One region of the Pseudoduganella sp. LjRoot289 genome, then DNA from elsewhere that is predicted to be linked to it. Evidence: predicted binding sites of a transcription regulator. Region 1 holds the regulator's gene; each other region holds the start of a gene.

Region 1 (5,999 bases):
AAGGCGCTGGGCGCCTATGCTTATATGGCCGCCAGCGAACTGAGCCTGGCCAGCGGCCAGCAGGCGTACGACTACTACACCGAAGAGCAGACGCGCTTGTACCCGGCAGTCGCTTTCACGGCGCTTGGGCAGGACCTGCTGGGCCTGCTGGGCGGCCAGCCGGGCCGCGCGCTGAGCGCCTACGAACAACAACTGCGGACCGATGTGGAGGCGCTGGTGCTGGTGCGCATTCCGCAAGTGCCGTCCAGCCGCGCCTTTGGTTCAGCGCCCGTGTTTTCCATCGACGAATTCATGGCGCGCGCGCCGCGGGACAAGGCGCAATGGAAAACCGTGCCGGTGCCGCCGCGTCCCTTCCCTGCCGAACTGCGCGAGGGCACGGCGCCGGCGGACAGCGGATTGCCGGTGCCCTTGCCGGTCGGCGGGCTACTGCTGGGACTGGCAGGCATGGGCGCAGGCTGGCACTGGCGCAGGCGCGCCAAACAGAAGCGCTAGAGTGCTTGGGCCGCGTTAAAAAATAGCCTGGTCTTTTTTTGCGGCCATCTAAAAACCAGGTTTCTTTGACGTGGACCTCAGCGCGGAGGCGGAGGCGCAGGCAGTGCGGGGGCGACGGGAGCGGTGGGCACTTCGGTGGCCGGATCGGGGATGCCGGACAGGATGGTCACCGCCACGCGGCGGTTGCGGGCGCGGCCGTCCGGCTGCTCGTTGGGCGCCACCGGGTAGTTGTCCGCGTGGCCGACGGCGGACAGGCGCGCGGGCGCCACGCCGGCATCGATGAACAGGCGCACCACGGCCCCGGCGCGCGAGGCCGACAGCTCCCAGTTGGACGGGAAAGCGTTGTTGCGGATAGGCTGGTTGTCGGTGTGGCCCTCGACCTGCACCGCGTGCGTGTCGTTCTTCAGCAGCACCGCCACCGCCTGCAGCGCCTCGCGCGACTGGCTGGTCAGCACGGCCGCGCCCGGATCGAACAGCACGCTGGCGTTGATCTCGACGCTCACGCCGCGGCTGTTCTGCGTCACCCGCACCTTGCCCTCTTTGACCAGCGGCGCCAGGGTGGACAGCAAATCCTGCGCCAGCTTGGTCATCTGCTCCTTCTCCTTGCGCAGCAGCTCGGTGCGCCGGCGCAGGCCGGGGTTCGGGATAGGCAGGTTCTGCACTTCGGTGTTGACGGGCTTGGCCGAACCCTGGCCGCCGAAGGCGTCGCCCAGCGCGTCCGAGAAGATCTTGTACTTGCCGGTGTTGACGGCGGCCAGCGAATACATGACCACGAAAAAGGCGAACAGCAGGGTGATGAAGTCGGCGTAGGAGATCAGCCAGCGCTCGTGGTTCTCCGGCTCGTCGTCGAACTTCCTGCGGGCGCGGCGCTGCATGTCAGTACTCGCGCAGCAGGGTCGCGATGCGCTCGTCGATCACGCGGCTGTGGTCGCCCGTGGCGATGTCGTAGAACACGGCGGCGGCGATTTCCTGCTGGTGCACATTCTGCGTGACGATGGTCTTGAGCTTGTTGGCGATGGGGTAGAAGAACAGATTGGCCAGCCCGACGCCGTAGATGGTGGAGACGAAGGCGACCGCGATGCCGGTGCCCAGCTTGGCCGGGTCGGCCAGGTTTTCCATCACCTGGATCAGTCCCAGCACGGCGCCCAGGATGCCGATGGTGGGCGAATAGCCGGCCGCCGACTCCCAGATCCGCACCGCCTGGCGCTCGGCCGTTTCATAGGCGGTGATCTCGGTGTCGAGCAGGTTGCGCAATTTATCCGGGTTGATGCCGTCGACGATCAGGCGCAGGCCCTTGGCGTTGAACTTGTCCTTCGACGCCAGCATGTAGCGCTCCAGCGCCAGCATGCCGTCGCGCTTGGCGGTGCTGTTCCAGGCGCCGATTTCCCGCGCCAGCGCGATGCGGCTGTCCGGCGGCGGCGCGAACACCCAGGCGCCCATGCGCAGGCCGCGCACGAAGGTGGCGGACTTGGTCTGCAGCAGCACCGCGCCCAGGGTGCCGACCACCACGATGGCGAAGGCGGCCGGCTGCAGCAGCGAGCCGAGCTTGCCGCCCTCCAGGCCCTGGCCGACCAGTACGCCGGCCACGCCCAGTATCAGTCCCGCTATGCTGGCCCAGTCCATGCCTGCTCCCGTAACGAGGCGCGCAGGCGCGCCACCGCTTGCGTATGCAGCTGCGATACGCGTGATTCGGAGACGCCCATGACGGCGCCGATTTCCTTCAGGTTCAATTCTTCCTCGTAGTACAAGCCCATCAGCATCTTCTCGCGCGGCGGCAGGCCGTCGATGGCGTCGATCACGGCCTGGCGGAAGTCGGTGTCGAGCAGCGCGCGCAGGGGGTCGGCCTCCTCGTCGCTGTGGTAGCGGTCGAGGAAACTGTCGCCGCCGTCGTCGTCGCGGAAGTCCTCGTAGTACAGCAGCTGGTGGCCGCCGCCCTCGGACAGCATTTCCTGGTAGTCGGCCAGCGACAGCTTGAGCGATTTGGCCACTTCCGATTCGCTCGGCGGCCGGCCCAGGCGCTGCTGCAGCGTGGCCATCGCGGTTTCGATCTTGCGCATGTCCTGGCGCATGCTGCGCGGCATCCAGTCGCTATTGCGCAGCTCGTCGAGCATGGCGCCGCGGATGCGCATCACGGCATAGGTTTCGAACTGGGCGCCGTGGGTTTCCTCGTAGCGGTTGATGGCGTCGAGCAGGCCTATCATGCCGGCCTGCACCAGGTCGTCCACTTCCACGCTGGGTGGCAATTTGGCCTTCATGTGATGGGCCAGCCGCTTGACCAGCGGCATGTGCTCCGTCAGCAGCGAATTCTTGTCCGCTTTCCCTTTGGCCGTGTACATATTTCTAGTTTTTCTTAGACGCTAAAATGGTTGCTGCTCCCCGTACGCAAGTTGGGCGCGCCGGCCAGCGCCAATCGCCCCGCCAGCTGCCGGAACGCGACCGACGCGCCGGCCAGAGGAAAGGCATCGACTACCGCGCGCCCCAGGCGCGCCGCGCGCTGCAAGTACTCGTCGGCCGGCACCGAACCCATGGAAACCAGGTTGACGGCAATGTAACGACTTGCCGCCTGCGCCATATTATCGTAAACCACCTTGGCTTCGGCCTCGGATGCGCCTGTTACCAGGATGCCGAAGGGCCTGCGGCCCAGTTCGTGGTTCAGGCGCTTGATCATGCTGTAGGCATTCTTGATCGACGTGGCGCTGTTCGACACCTGCACGACGATCTCGGAACTGGCCATGACCGGCACGGGGAAAGCCTCGCCGTCGAATTCGCCGTCCACGATGACCATGCCGGTCTGCTTGGCCAGCACGTCGAAAGCCTTGGCCAGGCGGCGCGTTTCGTCGGGGCCGGAGCGCGCCACGCCGCGTGTCATCGATACCACACCGAAGCCCTGCGGCACCTGGTGGATCACCTGGTTCAGGCCGCATTCCTGGCGCGCCACCTCGAGCAGGCTGGCGCCGTTGTCCACGCCGAGGCGGGAAGCCACGCCGTGCGCGCTGGCGCAGGCGTCAACCAGCAGCACGTCGTTGCCGGCGCGGGCCAGCGAGGCGCCCAGGTTGACCAGCATGGAACCCTTGTCGTCTTGCGGGGTGGCCGAGAGGAAGGTGACGATGCGCGGCTGCGGCCCCGCCAGCATGCGGCGCAGTCCTTCGGCCTGGTCGAAGTCGAAATTAGCCAAGGTGCACCCCGCGCAGAGCGTTGTCGTTGCCGGCGGCGGCCATCACCAGCGGCAGTTCGCTGTCGGCGTACTGGCTGGCGGCGCTGCCCTGCTTCAGGCGGAAGGCGCGCTCGACCAGCGCGGCCGGGTCGGCCAGGTGCAGGTCTTCCGGCACCCGCTGGCCGCTCGACACGTAGAACATGTTCAGTTTCTGGCGGATCACCACGTCCAGCACGTTGCCGATGGAGGCGGCCTCGTCCAGCTTGGTCATGATGCAGCCGGCCAGGCCGCTGCCCTGGTAGGCGCGCACCACCTCGTTCAGGGTTTCCTGGGTCGAGGTGGCGTTCAGGCACAGCAGGCGCTGCACATTGGCGCCGGTGCCCTGCAGCATGGCGACCTGTTCCGCCACCATGTGGTCGCGCTGGCTGACGCCGACCGTGTCGATCAGCACGGTGTGCTTGTTCTTCAGTTCCTTCAGCGCGATGCGCAGGTCGGCCTCGTCCTTGACCGAGTGCACCATCACGCCCAGGATCTTGCCGTAGATGCGCAGCTGTTCGTGGGCGCCGATACGGTAGGCGTCGGTGGTGATCAGGGCCAGCTTTTCCGGGCCGTGGCGCATCACGCAGCGCGCGGCCAGCTTGGCGGTGCTGGTGGTCTTGCCGACGCCGGTCGGGCCGACCAGGGCGAACACGCCGCCCTGCTCGATCAGCGCGTCCTCGTTGGCGATGGCGCTCACGTTGCGGGCCAGCACGGTCTTAATCCAGCGCATGCTGTCGGCGGCGTCGCGGCCGGCCGGCAGTTTCTCTATCAGGTAGCGCGCCAGGCTGGCCGAGAAGCCGGCCGCCAGCATTTCGCGCAGCACCGCGGCCTTCTGCGGCTCGCGCTGCTGGGTCGAGCCCCAGGACAGCTCGGCCAGCTGGGTCTCCATCATGCCGCGCATGGCGCGGATTTCGCTCATCATGCCGCTCATCTCGGCGGCGGCGTTGGCCTTGGCGCTGTTCACGGCGTCGGCCACCATGGCGCTGATGCGCTCCAGGTCCAGCGACGGCGCGGCGGACGGCGTCTGCGCCGCAGCAAGCTGGCGCGGAACCGCAGGGGCAGCGGCGCGCACCGGCTGGCGCGGCGCGGATTCGGCGGCCGGCGCCTCCATGCGCGGCGCCGGGGCGGCGGTGCGCGGGGCGGCGGCGCGGTGCGTGGCTGCGCGCAGCGCAGCCGCGTCGAGCGCCTCCATCGGCGACATCGGCGACATCGGTGCCATCGGTGCCATCGGTGCCAAATAAGCCGGGGTCTCCGGGATGTCCAGGTAAGGGTTGGGCTGGGCCATCGGCGAGTCGGCCGACGGCAGCGCCAGCGAGGCGGCATCGTCGTTGGCCAGGGCGAGGATCTCGACCTCGCCATCGGTTGGACGGTTCGACAAGATCACCGCATCCGGGCCCAGGGCCTCGCGCACTTTGCGCAGCGCCTCACGCGAAGTAGGTGCAGTAAATTTTTTGACGTTCATGACCAGTTCCCCTGTTACGCAAGTGCCGCGCCTTCAAGACGGCGCGGCTCACTCCGACACTTGCATTATTAAGCATGCACTGGGGAAACGATCGATGGAACAGGGCCGGAAATGGCCCCCTTTTCATTTCCTTTACTGCGCGCCCACCAGGGCGGTGACGCGGATGGTCTTGGTTTCCGGGATTTCGGCGTGCGACAGCACTTTGAGCTGCGGCAGCGCGCGGCGCAGGAAACGCGACAGCAAGGTGCGCAGCGGCCCCGGCACCAGCAGCACCGGCGTCAGCCCCAGCGCTTCCTGCTGCGCGGCCGCCGCCTGGGCCTGCTGGGCGATGGTGTCGGCCAGGCCGGGCTCGATGCCGGCGCCGTCCGGACCGCTCGCCGCCAGCGCTTGCATCAGCAGACGCTCCAGGCGGTTGTCCAGGGTCATCACGGACAGCTCGCCGCCAGTCGGGAACAGCTGCTGCACGATGGCGCGGCCCAGCGAGATGCGCACCAGCGCGGTCAGCTCGTTCGGGTCTTGCGTGTGCACGGTGTGCTCGGCCAGCGTTTCGATGATGGAGCGCATGTCGCGGATGTGCACGCCCTCGGCGAGCAGGTTCTGCAATACTTTCTGCAAGGTCGACAGCGACAGCATCTTCGGCACCAGGTCTTCGATCAGCTTGGGCGATTCCTTGCCCAGGTGGTCCAGCAGCGCCTGCACTTCGGCCCGGCCCAGCAGCTCGGACGCGTGCGTGGTGATCAAATGGTTCAAATGGGTCGCCACCACGGTGCCGGCATCGACCACCGTATAGCCCATGGTTTGCGCCTGGTCGCGCAGGCCGGCGTCGATCCAGATGGCGGGCAGGCCGAAGGC
Region 2 (5,999 bases), 5.3 Mb from region 1:
CGTCGGTGGTCAGCGCGGAGAACTGCAGCGAGCTGAGGGCGCCGAACTGGTTCGAGGTCATGGCGACCACCTGGTCGGTGCTCAGGCCGTTGGCGATCTGGTTGGTAGTCAGCGCAGCGAACTGGCTGGTGCCCATGGCGCCGACCTGGTCGGTGGTGATGGCGGCGATCTGGTCGGTCTTGAGCGCGGCGATGGCGGTCGACTTCAGCGCGGCCAGGTCGTTGGTCTCCATGGCGCGGATGCTGTCGGTGCTCAGGCCGACGGCCTGGGCGCTGCTCAGCACGGCGGCCTGGGCGGTCGTCAGGCTGACGATCTGGTCGGTGGTCAGCGCGGCGACCTGGCTCGACTTCAGGCCGGTGATGGCCGAGGTCTTCAGCGCGGCGAAGTCGTCGGTCTCCAGCGCGGCGATGCCGTCGGTGCTGAAGGCGCCGATCTGGCCCGAGCTCAGCGCCACGACCTGGATGCTGGTCAGCGCGACAACCTGGTCGGTCGTCAGCGCGCCGGCGATGGCAGCGGTGGTCAGGGCGCCGATCTGGGCGCTGGTCATGTTGGACACCTGGTCGGTGGTCAGCACGGCCAACTGGTGGGTCTTCATCGCGGCGATGGCCGAGGTCTTCAGCGCGGCCAGGTCGTTGGTCTCGATGGCCTTGATGGCGTCGGTGGTCAGCGCGGCGAACTGCGTCGAGCTGAGGGCGCCGAACTGGTTCGAGGTCATGGCGACCACCTGGTCGGTGCTCAGGCCGTTGGCGATCTGGTTAGTGGTCAGCGCAGCGAACTGGCTGGTGCTCATGGCGCCGACCTGGTCGGTGGTGATGGCGGCGATCTGGTCGGTCTTGAGCGCGGCGATGGCGTTCGACTTCAGCGCGGCCAGGTCGTTGGTCTCCATGGCGCGGATGCTGTCGGTGCTCAGGCCGACGGCCTGGGCGCTGCTCAGCACGGCGGCCTGGGCGGTCGTCAGGCTGACGATCTGGTCGGTGGTCAGGGCGGCGACCTGGCTCGACTTCAGGCCGGTGATGGCCGAGGTCTTCAGCGCGGCGAAGTCGTCGGTCTCCAGCGCGGCGATGCCGTCGGTGCTGAAGGCGCCGATCTGGCCCGAGCTCAGCGCCACGACCTGGATGCTGGTCAGCGCGACGACCTGGTCGGTCGTCAGCGCGCCGGCGATGGCGGCGGTGGTCAGGGCGCCGATCTGGGCGCTGGTCATGTTGGACACCTGGTCGGTGGTCAGCACGGCCAGCTGGTGGGTCTTCATCGCGGCGATGGCCGAGGTCTTCAGCGCGGCCAGGTCGTTGGTCTCGATGGCCTTGATGGCGTCGGTGGTCAGCGCGGAGAACTGCAGCGAGCTGAGGGCGCCGAACTGGTTCGAGGTCATGGCGACCACCTGGTCGGTGCTCAGGCCGTTGGCGATCTGGTTGGTGGTCAGCGCGGCGAACTGGCTGGTGCCCATGGCGCCGACCTGGTCGGTGGTGATGGCGGCGATCTGGTCGGTCTTGAGCGCGGCGATGGCGTTCGACTTCAGCGCGGCCAGGTCGTTGGTCTCCATGGCGCGGATGCTGTCGGTGCTCAGGCCGACGGCCTGGGCGCTGCTCAGCACGGCGGCCTGGGCGGTCGTCAGGCTGACGATCTGGTCGGTGGTCAGGGCGGCGACCTGGCTCGACTTCAGGCCGGTGATGGCCGAGGTCTTCAGCGCGGCGAAGTCGTCGGTCTCCAGCGCGGCGATGCCGTCGGTGCTGAAGGCGCCGATCTGGCCCGAGCTCAGCGCCACGACCTGGATGCTGGTCAGCGCGACGACCTGGTCGGTCGTCAGCGCGCCGGCGATGGCGGCGGTGGTCAGGGCGCCGATCTGGGCGCTGGTCATGTTGGACACCTGGTCGGTGGTCAGCACGGCCAGCTGGTGGGTCTTCATCGCGGCGATGGCCGAAGTCTTCAGCGCGGCCAGGTCGTTGGTCTCGATGGCCTTGATGGCGTCGGTGGTCAGCGCGGAGAACTGCAGCGAGCTGAGGGCGCCGAACTGGTTCGAGGTCATGGCGACCACCTGGTCGGTGCTCAGGCCGTTGGCGATCTGGTTGGTGGTCAGCGCAGCGAACTGGCTGGTGCCCATGGCGCCGACCTGGTCGGTGGTGATGGCGGCGATCTGGTCGGTCTTGAGCGCGGCGATGGCGTTCGACTTCAGCGCGGCCAGGTCGTTGGTCTCCATGGCGCGGATGCTGTCGGTGCTCAGGCCGACGGCCTGGGCGCTGCTCAGCACGGCGGCCTGGGCGGTCGTCAGGCTGACGATCTGGTCGGTGGTCAGGGCGGCGACCTGGCTCGACTTCAGGCCGGTGATGGCCGAGGTCTTCAGCGCGGCGAAGTCGTCGGTCTCCAGCGCGGCGATGCCGTCGGTGCTGAAGGCGCCGATCTGGCCCGAGCTCAGCGCCACGACCTGGATGCTGGTCAGCGCGACAACCTGGTCGGTCGTCAGCGCGCCGGCGATGGCAGCGGTGGTCAGGGCGCCGATCTGGGCGCTGGTCATGTTGGACACCTGGTCGGTGGTCAGCACGGCCAGCTGGTGGGTCTTCATCGCGGCGATGGCCGAGGTCTTCAGCGCGGCCAGGTCGTTGGTCTCGATGGCCTTGATGGCGTCGGTGGTCAGCGCGGCGAACTGGGCGGTCGACAGGGCGCCGAACTGGTTCGAGGTCATGGCGACCACCTGGTCGGTGGTCAGGCCGGTGGCGATCTGGTTGGTGGTCAAGCCGGCAACCTGGACGCTGTTCAGGGCGCTGACCTGGTCGGTGGTGATGGCGGCGATCTGGTCGGACTTCAGGGCGGCGACGGCGTTCGACTTCAGCGCGGCCAGGTCGTTGGTCTCCATGGCGCGGATGCTGTCGGTGCTCAGGCCGACGGCCTGGGCGCTGCTCAGCACGGCGGCCTGGGCGGTCGTCAGGCTGACGATCTCGTCGGTGGTCAGCGCGGCGACCTGGCTCGACTTCAGGCCGGTGATGGCCGAGGTCTTCAGCGCGGCGAAGTCGTCGGTCTCCAGCGCGGCGATGCCGTCGGTGCTGAAGGCGCCGATCTGGCCCGAGCTCAGCGCCACGACCTGGAGGCTGGTCAGCGCGACAACCTGGTCGGTCGTCAGCGCGTTGGCGATAGCGTTGGTGGTCAGCGCGCCGACCTGGGTGCTGGTCATGCCGGCCACCTGGTCGGTGGTCAGCACGGCGACCTGGTTGGTCTTCAGCGCGGCGATGATGGAGGTTTTCAGCGCGGCCACGTCGTTGGTCTCGATCGCTTTCACAGCGTCGGTGGTCAGCGCGGCGAACTGGGCGGTCGAGAACGCGCCCAGCTGATTCGAGGTCATGGCCACGACCTGGTCGGTGGTCAGGCCGGTGCTGATTTGCGTGGTGTTCAGTGCGGCGAACTGGCTGCTGCTCATGGAGCCGATCTGGTCGGTCGTGATGGCGGCGATCTGGTCCGATTTCAGGCCGGCGATGGCGGCCGATTTCAGCGCGGCGACGTCGCCCACTTCGATCGCCTTGACTGCGTCGGTGGTCAGTGCGGCCGCCTGGGCGCTGCTCAGCGCGGCAACCTGGCTGCTGCTCATGCCGACGATCTGGTCGGTGGTGAGGGCGGCGACTTGCGACGATTTCAGGCCAGCGATGGTGGACGTCTTCAGCGCGGCGAAGTCTTCCGTCTCCAGGGCGGCGATGTTGTCGGTGCTCAGGGCGGCGACCTGGGCCGAGCTCAGCACGGCAGCCTGCACGCTGGTCAGCGCAACGATCTGGTCGGTGGCGAGGCCGGTGGACAGTGCCAGCGTGGTCAGGGCCAAGGCCTGGCCGGTGGTCAGTGCGCCGATCTGGTCGGTCGTCAGCACGCTCAGCTGGCTCGATTTCAACGCGGCAATGGCGGAAGTCTTCAGGGCCGCCAGGTCGTTCGTTTCGATCGCCTTCACGGCGTCGGTCGACAGCGCAGCTGCCTGCGCGGTGGTCAGCACGGCGAACTGGTTGGTGCCCAGTGCGACGGCCTGGTCGGTCGTCAGCGCGCTGGCCAGCTGGCTGGTGGTGAACGCGGGAACCTGGGCGCTGGTGAAAGCGCCCATCTGGTCGGTGGTCAGTGCCTGGAATTGAGCGGAATTGAGGCCAGCGATATCAGATGTCGCCAGACCCGCAATCTGCGCGGTCGATAGTGAAGCTATTTGGTCTGTGGACAAGCTGGTTACGATACTCATTTCCATTCTCCTTGGGGCACTACTCAAATCTGACTGGACACGAATCGGAGCCCTTGGGGATCGTCCCTGGCTCCGACTCACTATCTTTGGCACATCGCCATTACCTGGATATTCTCAACAACCGCTCAGCTCAGCCGCTAAAGACTTCGCTTTTCATTCTTAACGTCAACACTTGAGTTAACTTTAGTAAACAAAAGCGAGCAAAAATCATTGTCTTGCGAACAATATTGGCCGGCTGTTACTGCTTTTGCTGAGTGCCGGACAGCATGCTACGTTCCGGTACAAAGCGACCGCGGCCGCGCTTTCATTAAGTAAACTTGTTAACTTGGGGCAATTTCGTAGGGTACTGAAGCTGCTTACCCTGAAAACGTCCAAGTGGCTGGCGACAATCAGGATATTGCCTGAGAGTATAACGGCTTTACTTGCCGCGAAGAACGTATTTCGGCAATTGTCGCCGCACAGCAACTCGTGTAAACGACAACTTTTTCATAGAGAAAAGACAAGCCGACAAGGGCCATTTTAGTGAGGCAAGCTGCTTGTCCATCGGGCAAGCAAGGGGGCTTCTGGCCCCCAATTCAATGCAGAGAGTTAGTTGCAGCCCGTTAATCTTTTGCTGCCAGCAAGGCCTGGATTGCCGCTTCGGTCTGGCTGTACTGGCCTTCGCCGAAATGGGTGTAGACGACCTGGCCCTTGCGGTCGACCAGGTATAGCGCTGGCCAATACTGGTTGCGGTAGGCGGTCCAGGTGGCGTAGCGGTTGTCCTGGGCAACCGGGTAGCGGATATCGAAACGCTTGAGGGCGGTCTGCACATTGACGGTGCTGCGCTCGAAGGGGAATTCGGGCGTGTGCACGCCGACCACCACCAGGCCCTTGTCCTTGTACTTGTCGTACCAGGCCTTCACGTGCGGCAGGACGTTGATGCAATTAATGCAAGTGTAAGTCCAGAAATCGACCAGCACCACTTTGCCGCGCAGCTGCTGCACGGTGAGCGGCTCGCTGTTAAGCCACTTGTCGATGCCGCTGAATTCCGGCGCCGCGGCCGGGTTTTTCAGCGGGCCGGCGACGGCGGCGCCGGCGCCGGCGGCTAGCGTGAACGCGGCGGCGGTGGTGGCGGCAACGGCGGTTTTTAATGTCGAAAACATATCAAAGTCCTTTCAGAGTGGGAAAGTAAGTGGCCAGGCGGGCATAGATCAGGATGTCGTATTGGAAATAGATCGCCAGCGCGGTGGCGATCACCAGCACGCCGAACCCTTGTTGCAGGCGGCCGGCGTGACGCGCCACGGCACGCACGCGCCGGGTGGCGTACTGGCCGCCGTACATGATGGCCAGCATGGGGATGGCGGCACCGGCGGCGTACAGCGTGACCAGCAAGGCCGACCAGCCCAGGTCCTGCGCACGGACCACCAGCGCCAGGATGGAAGCCAGCACCGGGCCGGCGCACGGGGTCCAGACCGCGCCCAGCGACATGCCGAGCACGAAGCCGCCGCCATTGCTGCCGCCGGCCACACATGATCCACCTGCCACATTTGACTCACTTGGCCAATTTGCCATTTTTGACATTTCCCCCACGCCTGCCGCCTCCGCCCCGCCGGGCGCGCCGGACGTCCCCATGCCGGGGGCCTGCTGCAAGCGGGCCGCCAGCCACTCGTAGGGTCGCGGCCACACGCGCAACAAGCCGGACAGCGCCAGCAGCGCGATGGCGGTATTGCGCAACGCTTCCTGCGCCGCCTGGACCACGGACGAGACCGCACCCAGCAGCATGGCGAAGGAGGCGAAGGTCAAAATGAAGCCGGCGACTATG
Region 3 (5,999 bases), 3.9 Mb from region 1:
CGTCGAGCTTGGCGTGCGCCTCCTTGCGGGTGGCCGGGGCCATCCATTCCAGTTTATCGACGCGGCGGTGGAAGGCTTGCACGATGCTGGCCACCATCTGCTGTAGCTTGGCCTTGGCTTCCGGAGGGAAGTATTTGCCTACATACAGCTTGCCGACGGCGTCGGGCATGCCGCCGTTGACGGCGTCCAGGCCGCGCTTCCAGCGCGCCGGCAGTTGCGGCGTGCCGCCCAGCGTGCGGCCGTGGAAATCGAAATGCTGCTCGACGAAGGCTTGCGGCAGGCTGCCGGCCGCGGTGTTGATGGCGTGGAAGGCGAGGAAATCTTTCCAGGCCTCCAGCGTGCACTCCTTCAGCAGCGCGGCCACGCCCACCACGGCGGTCGGGTGCCACAGCATGAAGGTCTGCTGCTTGCCCAGGCCGGCGCTCTTGAAAAAGGCGTTCCAGTCCATGCCGGGCGCTTTCTTGGCGAAGTCGGCCGCGCTCCACGTATTGTTGGCCTTGAGCACGTCGGCCGAGTCTTCGCGGCTGGCGTGGGTCAGCGCCAGTTTGCGCTCCAGCTCGTACACGCGCGCGGCGCGGGTTTCCGGGTCGCTCAGCCCGGCCAGCTTGAACATGGCGGCGATGTGGGCCTGGTAGGCGGTGCGCAGCTTGTGCATGCGCTCGTTGTCGTCCAGATAATAGGCGCGGTCTGGCAGGCCGAGACCGCCTTGCAGCAGATACGGCAGGTTGTGCCTGGGGTCATTCAAGCCTTGCGCCACCCATAAGCCAAGGATGTTTTCGGTGTGGAATTCGGTGGCGTTCAGCGGATCGACGTCGGCACGCAGCGAGGCGCCCAGCGCATGGGCCAGTTCGGTCTTGTCCTGGATGGCGGCGATCTTCTTCAGCGCGGGCTGCAGCGGTGCGGCGCCCTTGCCTTCGATTGCCGCTTCATCCATGAAGGCGCGGTAGTAATCGCTCACTTTTTGCGCTTCGGCACTGGCGTGCTTGTCGCCGGGCACCGCTTCGATCAGCTTGATGATGCGCTGGTTGGTTTCTTCCGCCAGTTGGGCCATCGAACTCCAGCTGCTGCGGTCCGCCGGGATAGAGGTGATTTTCAGCCAGTCCGCGTTGGCGTAGCCGAAGAAGTCGTCGCCCGGCCGCACGGCGGCGCTGGGCACTGCGGCGGACGCGTCGGCCTGCGCTGCGTGGGCGGGAACGACGGCCTGGAGGGCGCCGATCAGCGCCAGGCTGAGTACGGTCTTGATGGGTGCGTGCATATGCTGTTCCTGTCGTGATGTTTTGATGGCGCGTTTTTTTATCGGCGTGGTACGCCATGATCGACTCTAGAGAAGCCCGTCGCCGAATGCGAGCGCCGTGCGACAGACGGCAAAACCGCGCGACACGCTGCGGTTTTGGCGGAATGCGACGCGGCTATGGTACGTACACCACAACAAGCACACGAAAATGCCACAGCGATGCCATGAATCGCTATATAGTTCACCTACAGCAACGCATACAAAACAAGGAGAGCCCCCTATGAAACTCGAAGCACTTTTCCAGAATCCGACTGCGTTGCCCACGGCTCCGAAGGTTGTTGAAGAATTAATCAGCAGCTTTGATAAAGCCAGCGTTTCCACCGAGGAAATCGCGAAGAAACTGTCCGCCGACCCGGTCCTGAGCGCGAAACTGCTGCGCCTGGCCAACTCCGCCTACTACCACGTGTCGCGCAGCATCGGCACGGTGGAGGACGCGGTGCTGATGCTGGGCTTCGTGACCGTGCGCACGCTCGTCATCAGTTCCGGCCTGGTGAGCGGCTTCAAGACCATCCCCGGCCTGGACCTGAAACAGTTCTGGCGCTACAGCCTGTACACCGCCGTGTCGGCCAAATGGATCGCCAAGAAAACCAAGGAAAACACCGACCTGGCCTTTACCATCGGCATGATGCACGCCATCGGCCAACTGGTGATGCACGCTGCCATGCCGGAACAGGCAATGCAGCTCGACAAGGTCGCCGGACCGCTCGATTCGCGCCGCCTGGACGCCGAACTGGCGTCGCTGGCTTACACCTTCGCCGACGTCGGCGCCGAACTGGCCAAGCGCTGGAAGTTCCCTGAGACTTTCTCGGAGACCATCATGGCCTTCCCCGACCCGATGAACCACAAGCACGGCACCCGCCTGGCCGGCGTCATCCATCTGGCGGCCTGGCGCGCGCGCGTGGAAGAGAACAAGCTGACCGACGAAGAGATCGAGGCGTGCTACCCGACCGAGATCGCCGAGGAGCTGGGCCTGGAGCCGAACGCGCTGATCGACGACATGCCGCCGCCAAGCGAGCTGAGCGCCGGCCTGGAAGAGCTGGTCAAGTAATCGATTTTCAGTTTTTCAGCACCCGGCATCAGGCCGGCGCCGCCCACCAGGGTCGCGCCGGCCTTGTCTTTTTGGTCACTCGAAAATTATTCGAAGAAATTTTCAATTTATTTTCAGAAAACCCTAAAGTTCCCGGAACGCATGACGTTAACCCAGACAAGCAGTAATCCATTTTATTTTTCCGGGATGCGCCATGACCTCCAATGAAGTGCTCGCCATGTATGAAAATGTTGCCGGCCTGACCAGTCAAATGGCGATGTCCGCGCGCGCGAACGATTGGGAAAGCCTGGGCCGCCTGGAGAATCAGACTGCGGCGATGACTGCCACCGTCGCGGCTGGCGCCAAGGTTCCCGCGCTGGACGGCGCAGCCCGTCAGCGCAAGATCGACCTGCTGAAGCAAATCCTGGCCAACGACCGCGCCATCCGCGACGTGACCGAGCCTTGGCTGAACCGCACCCCTGGCATGGCCCAGTAAGCCAGCCCCACCCCAGCGAAAAGCGCCTTCTTCAAGGCGCTTTTTTATTGCCCCGGCGCAGGGCGGGGCTCGGTGGCGCACGCCGCCGCCACCCGCCAACCACAGGCGATTCCGGTTCGCCGGCGGGCTACGCGGTTCGCGCTCGGCGCGCCCCGCTCGGCGCGCCCCGCTCGGCGCGCCCCGCCAACCCGCCTTAGCCAATGGCAACCCGCAGCGACAAGGCGATGCCCTTGGCGGCCTGGCGGATCTCGTCCAGCGACGGGAAGCTGGGGGCGATGCGGATGTGGCTGTCGTCCGGATCGACGCCATAGGGATAGGCGGCGCCGGCCGGGGTCAGCGTGATGCCGGCTTCCTTGGCCAGCGCGATGGTGCGCTTGGCGGCGCCCGGCGGCGTGACCAGGTCGATGAAGTAGCCGCCGTCAGGACGGGTCCAGCTGACGCCTTCCACTTGCCCCAGGTATTCCTCGAACTGCGCCAGCACGATGTCGAACTTCGGCTTCAACAGCGCGCGGTGCTGCTCCATCAGTGCCTCGACGGTGGCCTTGTTTTTCAGGAAACGCACGTGGCGCAGCTGGTTGACCTTGTCCGGGCCGATGCTGCGGATGCCGGCGTGCTTGGTCCACCAGGCGATGTTGGCCGGCGACGCCGCCAGCGCGGCAACGCCGGAGCCGGCCCAGCTGACCTTGGAGGTGGACGCGAACACGATGGCGCGGTCCGGATTGCCGGCCTTGACGCACTCGTCCAGTATGCTGGCCACGCCGAGCTTCTGCTCGCCCAGGTGGTGGAAGCGGTAGGCGTCGTCCCACATCAGCCGGAAGTCGGGGGCGGCGGTTTTCATCGCGGCCAGGCGGCGCACCACCTCGTCCGAGTAGACCACGCCGCCCGGGTTGCTGTACTTCGGCACGCACCACATGCCTTTGATGCTGGCGTCCGACGCCACCAGGCGCTCGACCACGTCCATGTCCGGGCCGCCGTCGCCCATCGGCACGTTGATCATCTTGATGCCGCGCTGCTCGCAGATGGCGAAGTGGCGGTCGTAGCCCGGCACGGGGCACAGGAAGGTGATGGGCTGGGACGACATCCACGGCGCATGGCCGGGCACGCCCATCAGCAGGCTGTAGACGATGACGTCGTGCATCAGCGACAGGCTGGCGCTGCTGTCGACCACCACCTGCGCGGCCGGCACGTCCAGCAGTTCGCCGAACAGCGCGCGCGCCTCCGGCAAGCCGACGCCCCCGCCGTAGTTGCGGGTATCGGTGCCGTCCTGCCCGGCGGTGTCGGCCAGCGCGCCCATCAGGGCGTTGGACAGGTCCAGCTGTTCGGGTGCGGGCTTGCCGCGCGACATGTCGAGCTTCAGGCCGAGTTGCTTGAATGCGTCGTACTGCGTCTGTAACGTTGCGGTGTTCATGATGCCTTTCTAGTGATTGAAAGCGGGTGCGCTGTGCGCGGGCACCACCCAGCGCCAATCGCCAGGCGGGGTCGCTGGCGCATATATTCAATGCGGGGGGAAAGGGTTCTTGGGAGCGGCGCCAGGTTATTGGTGGCGCCGCTCCGTCGCCGGTGGCTTCCGGCGTCCGCTTGCGCTGTTTGGCAAGGCGGACTGCTTCAGGCTGAACCGTCACGACTCTGTTCGCCGCGCCACGCAATCGCCGGTGGCTACGCCAGAATTCAGCCTGCTCCTTACATGGCGCGATGACCATGAAACAAGTATATCGTGTTTTTTTTGAACTTGCCTTGCTCTGCCCTATGTTATTTATGCATCGCCCAGTATAGGCTCGGCGGGAGGCGGCGCTTCGGCCTCGGCGGGCTTTTTGTCCTTGCGCCAGCCTTGCCAGACCTTCAGCGGCTCGGTCGAGAATTTGATCTTCTTTTTGCGGATGAGATACACGGCCAGGCCGAGCACCAGCGCCAGCAGCAATGCGCCGGCGGCGATCAGTGTGGCGGTATTGATGCCGGCGGCCTTTTTCTTGCCTGCGGCCTTGGCAGCATTCGCGGGCGGGGACGCTGCCGGGGCAGCGGCGGCAGCGCCCGTCAGGGGCGATGCGGCCGCTGAGGCCGCGCCCGCAACCACCGGGCCAGGCGCAGAGGCAGGCACGGCAGCAGGCCCCGGCAAAGTAGCGGCGGCAGTGACGGTGCCAGCAGGCCCCGGGACGGTCGCCGGCACAGCAGCGACGGCAGCCCCCTGCCCCAGCGCGGCCTGCAGTTGCTTGACCTTGCTTTCCAGGTCGACCAGCTTGGTCTTCAGTTCGGCATTGGTCTGGTCCAGGGCCAGGCATTGCTGCGCCTCTTCGCCCGGCTGGCCAGGCGTGCAGGCGGCCCTGGCGCGGCCCGGCCGGCTCCGCTGCGCGCGCGCCTCGGCGCCAAGCTTGATGGGCACGGCCGCCGGGCCGGGCTTGACCGTGACTGCTGCGGCTGCGGTGGAGGTGCCCGATGCCGTGGTGGCCGGGTTGGCTGCGGTGGAGGTGCCGGATGCCCCGGTGGCCGGGTTGGCTGCGGCGGAAGTGCCGGATGCCGTGGTAGCCGAGTTCGCTGCCGCGGAGGTGCCGGATGCCGCGATGGCCGGGTTGGCTGTGGACGCTTTGCCGGCTGGATTGGCCGCCTCAGCCGTGGCATGACCGTTTCCCGCCGCGCGGTCCGCCTTGGCGGCGCCGGCCGGCTCCTTGGTGGTGGCGAGCCCGTTCTGGGCCGCCGCGCGCAGCCTGGCCGCACGCAAGGCCACGGCGCGGGCCTCGGCACTTGCCGCAGTTTGGGCAGTTTGGGTGGGCTTTCCGGCTTGGGCACCTTGGGCCGTTCGCGCCGCCAGCGCCGCGTCGGCGGCCATCATGTCGGCGACGGCGGAAGCGGACTCGGGAACCGGCGGCCGCAACGGCGCCGGCTTGGGCGCTGGAAGCGGCTCGGCTGTCAGCCAGAGCGTCGCCGACCTGACGCTGCTGCGGCTGCCGGTCCCCAGCTCCAGGAACAGATGCAGTATTTCAGCGTCGACAGGCTGCACAGTGGTCAGGTGCAGGAACTGGCGGTTGTCGCGCTTCATCACCGACATGCGCAGCGACGACAGCGCCGGGTGGATCTGCGTATTCGCGCCCAGGTAGACATTCGGCGCCGCCAGCTTGACCTGCACGCCCGCAGCGTCTTCCGGCGTCAGCATCACCAGTTCTATGTCCGCCGACAGCTGCTGCCCGATG

Evidence for each region. Region 1 encodes FliA, which starts transcription of late flagellar genes. Its sites were predicted from a motif close to CTAAAGTTTNNNNNNNNNNNGCCGNTA; they were not measured.
Region 2: ACSQ8Y_RS23365 (heme utilization protein) is a predicted target of FliA. The motif match lies at 4,359-4,385, and genes of this name have one in related genera.
Region 3: ACSQ8Y_RS17290 (flagellar protein FliT) is a predicted target of FliA. The motif match lies at 2,466-2,492, and genes of this name have one in related genera.

Annotation. Positions count from the first base shown of each region.
Region 1 is NZ_CAXUPN020000001.1:166,323-172,321, reverse strand. Features, by position in the region: gene ACSQ8Y_RS00790 (hypothetical protein) at 1-492, shown strand, start outside; gene motD (flagellar motor protein MotD) at 570-1,367, opposite strand; gene ACSQ8Y_RS00780 (flagellar motor protein) at 1,369-2,115, opposite strand; gene ACSQ8Y_RS00775 (RNA polymerase sigma factor FliA) at 2,097-2,828, opposite strand; gene ACSQ8Y_RS00770 (MinD/ParA family ATP-binding protein) at 2,843-3,667, opposite strand; gene flhF (flagellar biosynthesis protein FlhF) at 3,660-5,147, opposite strand; gene flhA (flagellar biosynthesis protein FlhA) at 5,280-5,999, opposite strand, start outside.
Region 2 is NZ_CAXUPN020000001.1:5,468,626-5,474,624, forward strand. Features, by position in the region: gene ACSQ8Y_RS23365 (heme utilization protein) at 1-4,198, opposite strand, end outside; gene ACSQ8Y_RS23370 (thioredoxin family protein) at 4,801-5,340, opposite strand; gene ACSQ8Y_RS23375 (cytochrome c biogenesis CcdA family protein) at 5,342-5,999, opposite strand, start outside.
Region 3 is NZ_CAXUPN020000001.1:4,055,718-4,061,716, forward strand. Features, by position in the region: gene ACSQ8Y_RS17280 (M13 family metallopeptidase) at 1-1,255, opposite strand, end outside; gene ACSQ8Y_RS17285 (HDOD domain-containing protein) at 1,515-2,342, shown strand; gene ACSQ8Y_RS17290 (flagellar protein FliT) at 2,536-2,817, shown strand; gene ACSQ8Y_RS17295 (aminotransferase class I/II-fold pyridoxal phosphate-dependent enzyme) at 3,011-4,225, opposite strand; gene ACSQ8Y_RS17300 (type IV pilus assembly protein FimV) at 4,571-5,999, opposite strand, start outside.